Regions from separate parts of the Bacillus sp. JZ105 genome, predicted to be linked through region 2. Evidence: a T-box and tRNA genes for the amino acid it is inferred to sense, from the RefSeq annotation. Region 2 holds a T-box; the other holds one or more tRNA genes.
What was found. The T-box of region 2 lies ahead of proS (proline--tRNA ligase). A T-box ahead of a tRNA ligase gene usually reads a tRNA of that ligase, here a tRNA-Pro.
Positions count from the first base shown of each region.

Region 1: it encodes a tRNA-Pro, which carries the amino acid that the T-box ahead of proS (proline--tRNA ligase) is inferred to sense. The anticodon was not compared.

Region 1 covers NZ_CP096387.1:2,822,355-2,824,712, reverse strand. The annotation lists tRNA gene M1D81_RS14575 (tRNA-Val) at 723-798, shown strand; tRNA gene M1D81_RS14570 (tRNA-Thr) at 832-907, shown strand; tRNA gene M1D81_RS14565 (tRNA-Lys) at 945-1,020, shown strand; tRNA gene M1D81_RS14560 (tRNA-Leu) at 1,029-1,111, shown strand; tRNA gene M1D81_RS14555 (tRNA-Gly) at 1,142-1,213, shown strand; tRNA gene M1D81_RS14550 (tRNA-Leu) at 1,226-1,311, shown strand; tRNA gene M1D81_RS14545 (tRNA-Arg) at 1,323-1,399, shown strand; tRNA gene M1D81_RS14540 (tRNA-Pro) at 1,407-1,483, shown strand; tRNA gene M1D81_RS14535 (tRNA-Ala) at 1,492-1,564, shown strand; tRNA gene M1D81_RS14530 (tRNA-Met) at 1,587-1,660, shown strand; tRNA gene M1D81_RS14525 (tRNA-Ile) at 1,665-1,741, shown strand; tRNA gene M1D81_RS14520 (tRNA-Ser) at 1,749-1,841, shown strand; tRNA gene M1D81_RS14515 (tRNA-Met) at 1,865-1,941, shown strand; tRNA gene M1D81_RS14510 (tRNA-Asp) at 1,946-2,022, shown strand; tRNA gene M1D81_RS14505 (tRNA-Phe) at 2,041-2,113, shown strand; tRNA gene M1D81_RS14500 (tRNA-His) at 2,139-2,214, shown strand; tRNA gene M1D81_RS14495 (tRNA-Gly) at 2,226-2,299, shown strand; tRNA gene M1D81_RS14490 (tRNA-Ile) at 2,317-2,358, shown strand, end outside.
Region 2 covers NZ_CP096387.1:217,534-219,891, reverse strand. The annotation lists gene M1D81_RS01255 (MFS transporter) at 1-425, opposite strand, end outside; purine riboswitch at 503-602, opposite strand; T-box leader at 751-946, shown strand; gene proS (proline--tRNA ligase) at 989-2,358, shown strand, end outside.

The sequences.
Region 1 (2,358 bases), 1.2 Mb from region 2:
AAATGAGCCTATCGCATAAAACATATCTATAAAAAAACAATAGAGAGACAGAGTATCAGCTTATATAGGGAAATTAAAGATGTGTAAGCCTATAAACCAACAGACAAATCCTTTAAAGGTCCAATATTATAATAAAAGTTACCAGTTACAGCTGCCTTATTATCCGAGGTCACCCAAGCATTTTTCCCATGAGGAGCCTGCTTTTTGATCAAAGAATAATACTTTAAATATTTAAAAATGAAGCAAAACCTATAATCATCCCTAAAGCAAATAACCCCAAAATAGAATAAATAGTTACTTTCCAACCTTTTGTTAAAGCCATCAGAATCACCTCTAATCAAATTTAATCTTATTATAACTATTCTTTCCAATAATTTGTATAAGTTCTTTTTCCATTTTTATTTCCTACAGTCTTAACAGTAAGAGTACCTAATGATTTTTATAAATACTTATGGCTAAAGAGATTACATATATCATTAAAGTATAAAAATGAGGGACTGCTAATATTTCTGAAGGAATCGAACGTTTTAAAAGAGAATATAGAAGAGAGAAGTTCAGCTGCTGAACGTGGAACAGCAGCTGTTTGAATAGGTGAAATGACAATCATTTGTTAAAAGAAATACGCAATGAAAATTGAAATAAAATTTTTTTAATATAGCCTTTACAAATGATTAAAACCTGTATATAATAATCTTTGTCGGATCGAGAGATTCCTACATAGTGGAGGATTAGCTCAGCTGGGAGAGCATCTGCCTTACAAGCAGAGGGTCGGCGGTTCGAGCCCGTCATCCTCCACCATATTTATTCTTACATAATGTTAGGATAGATAAAGCCGGTGTAGCTCAACTGGTAGAGCAACTGACTTGTAATCAGTAGGTTGGGGGTTCAAGTCCTCTTGCCGGCACCACTTTCATATGGTAAGATAGACAAGTCGCTTTTAAAGCGAGCCATTAGCTCAGTTGGTAGAGCATCTGACTTTTAATCAGAGGGTCGAAGGTTCGAGTCCTTCATGGCTCACCATGTTTCATGCGGGTGTGGCGGAATTGGCAGACGCGCTAGACTTAGGATCTAGTGTCTTTATGACGTGGGGGTTCAAGTCCCTTCACCCGCATTGCCAAATAAAATAAAGAAATCCTGTAATGCGGAAGTAGTTCAGTGGTAGAACACCACCTTGCCAAGGTGGGGGTCGCGGGTTCGAATCCCGTCTTCCGCTTATACCATCCACGCCGGGGTGGTGGAATTGGCAGACACACAGGACTTAAAATCCTGCGGTAGGTGACTACCGTGCCGGTTCAAGTCCGGCCCTCGGCATTATCAAATAAGCGCCCGTAGCTCAATTGGATAGAGCGTTTGACTACGGATCAAAAGGTTAGGGGTTCGACTCCTCTCGGGCGCGCCATTAAGATCGGGAAGTAGCTCAGCTTGGTAGAGCACTTGGTTTGGGACCAAGGGGTCGCAGGTTCGAATCCTGTCTTCCCGACCATCTTTTATGGGGCCTTAGCTCAGCTGGGAGAGCGCCTGCCTTGCACGCAGGAGGTCAGCGGTTCGATCCCGCTAGGCTCCACTTTTTAAAAAATGTTGATCATGGCGGTGTAGCTCAGCTGGCTAGAGCGTACGGTTCATACCCGTGAGGTCGGGGGTTCGATCCCCTCCGCCGCTATAAAGGACCTTTAGCTCAGTTGGTTAGAGCAGACGGCTCATAACCGTCCGGTCGTAGGTTCGAGTCCTACAAGGTCCACCATCTATACGGAGGAATACCCAAGTCCGGCTGAAGGGATCGGTCTTGAAAACCGACAGGGGTGTCAAAGCCCGCGGGGGTTCGAATCCCTCTTCCTCCGCCATATTTTTTTAAAACCCATATCATCGCGGGGTGGAGCAGTTCGGTAGCTCGTCGGGCTCATAACCCGAAGGTCGCAGGTTCAAATCCTGCCCCCGCAACCAAAACGGTCCGGTAGTTCAGTTGGTTAGAATGCCTGCCTGTCACGCAGGAGGTCGCGGGTTCGAGTCCCGTCCGGACCGCCATTTTTCAAAAGAATACTTGGCTCGGTAGCTCAGTTGGTAGAGCAACGGACTGAAAATCCGTGTGTCGGCGGTTCGATTCCGTCCCGAGCCACTTTTATAAAAATATTCATAGTATGGCGGTTGTGGCGAAGTGGTTAACGCACCAGATTGTGGCTCTGGCACTCGTGGGTTCGATTCCCATCAATCGCCCCATACATATTTTTGCGGGTGTAGTTTAGTGGTAAAACCTCAGCCTTCCAAGCTGATGTCGTGGGTTCGATTCCCATCACCCGCTCCATTTGTATATCTGTTCATGGGCCTGTAGCTCAGCTGGTTAGAGCGCACGCCTGATAAGCG
Region 2 (2,358 bases):
AGAACAAGTGAGGAGCTAATACCAATAAAAATCAGCCCTAATGCTTTTGCACGATGCGCTGGTTCCACTAATTTGGCGGTGATCGTCAAAGATAACACCACCACAAGCGCTGTACTCATCGCAATCAACACCCTTGATATCATAACAAGGGCAAAGGTCGAACTAAAATAAGTGAACACATTTCCTAATGTAAACACCAATAACGCAATTAAATAAAGGCGCTTTCGTTCGATTTTGGCTGTAGCGGTCAGCAGCACGGGTGCTGAAATGGCATACACAATCGCAAATACCGTAATGAGTTGTCCGGCTGTTGCAAGAGACACATTCAAATCCTCTGCAAGACTTGGCAGAATGCCACCGACCACAAGCTCAACTAATCCAACCGCAAAAGTAGAAACGGCTAATAAATATACTCTCCAGTTCATGTCTAACATCCCTTCTGTATATCATCGCTTTCACTTTCGATACAGGGTGCAGACAAACAAAAAAACCCTGATTACAAAAAAGGAAAGCGCGCTTTTGTAATCAGGATTTATCGGATCCTGGTAGAAACCCTCAAACCATATTATTGAGGTTATACAAGTCTATTTTTTCTTCAAATATATTAGCATAGCCTTACATAACTCGCAAGCTGTAAAAATAGAAAAATAGTACCATTCCGTTACCTAAACAAAAGGCGCCGTAAAAGGAATCAGAACAGCTTGCTTTCTCCTCCATTTACAGGTAAACTGATGAAAAATCAACGAACAAGGATCAACGTAGATCTGGAATAGTAGCTTGAATCGATCTTTAACAGAGAGGGAACGGTGCTGAGAAGTTCCTACTGACATCTTCAAGTGAACCTGCCGATTTAGTTCTGTTTCATACAGCGGTTCATACCGTTATCATGATTGAGTGTAAAGCTGTGCTTTAAATTAGGGTGGTACCACCAGGAATGGTCCCTAACTTAAAGTACAGCTTTTTTGTTTTTAAAAAGGAGGAACCTGCAATGTCAAAGAAACAATTTGTTGAGAAAATTACAAGCATGGAAGACGACTTTGCCCAGTGGTATACAGATGTTGTCACAAAGGCGCGGCTCGTCGATTATTCAAGCGTGAGAGGCAGTATGATCATTCAGCCGTACGGCTTTAAAATTTGGGAGAATATTCGCGACGAACTTGACCGCCAGATTAAAGAAACGGGTCATGAGAATGTTTATATGCCGCTTTTTATCCCAGAAAGCCTGCTTCAGCAGGAAAAAGATCATATCGAAGGCTTTGCGCCTGAAGTGGCGTGGGTCACTCATGGCGGTGAAACCGAATTACAAGAAAGGCTCTGCGTCAGACCAACCTCTGAAGTGCTGTTCGCTGAGCATTACAAAAACATTATTCATTCCTACCGCGATTTACCGAAGCTCTATAACCAATGGGCCAATGTCGTCCGCTGGGAAAAGACAACACGTCCCTTCCTCAGAACCCTTGAATTCCTGTGGCAGGAAGGGCATACGTGCCATGAGACTGAGCAAGAAGCGATTGAAGAAACAGAAAGAATGCTTCACATTTACGCTTCTCTTTGCCAAGAACTTCTTGCCATTCCTGTCATTAAAGGGAGAAAAACAGAGAAAGAAAAATTCGCCGGCGCTCGCTTCACCTATACGGTTGAAAGCTTGATGCATGATGGAAAAGCGCTGCAAACTGCCACTTCTCATTTCTTCGGGAACGGATTTGCCAAAGCATTTGGCATCGAATTCTTAAACCGTGAAGGAAAACTAGAACATGTCCAGCAAACCTCTTGGGGTTTCACAACAAGAATCATCGGCGCGATGATCATGGTGCATGGCGATGACAGAGGGCTCGTCCTCCCGCCAAATATTGCGCCAATCCAAGTGCGTATCGTCCCAATTGCTTCTCATAAAGAAGGTGTGCTGGATCATGCCTACGAATTGAAGAATCGCCTCGCCCGCATCGCACGTGCTGACATCGATGCAAGCGATAAACAGCCAGGCTGGAAATTCAACGAGTGTGAAATGCAAGGTATTCCGCTACGTGTAGAAGTAGGACCAAAGGACATCGAAAAAGGACAAGTGATGCTTGCAAGACGAGACACTGGTGAAAAGCAAGCTGTCACGTTAGATGCCCTTGAACAAACCATCACAGCAACCCTTGAAGACATCCAGCGGACGATGTACGAAAAAGCGAAGGAACGATTACATGAAAAGACATCACACGCCCACACAATCGAAGACATCGAGCAAATTCTTGCGGAAGAAAACCGATTGATTAAAGCCATGTGGTGTGGTGACGAAGCCTGTGAAAACGACATTAAAGAAAGAACAGGCGCGACCTCACGCTGTATCCCATTCGAACAGGAAACCATTTC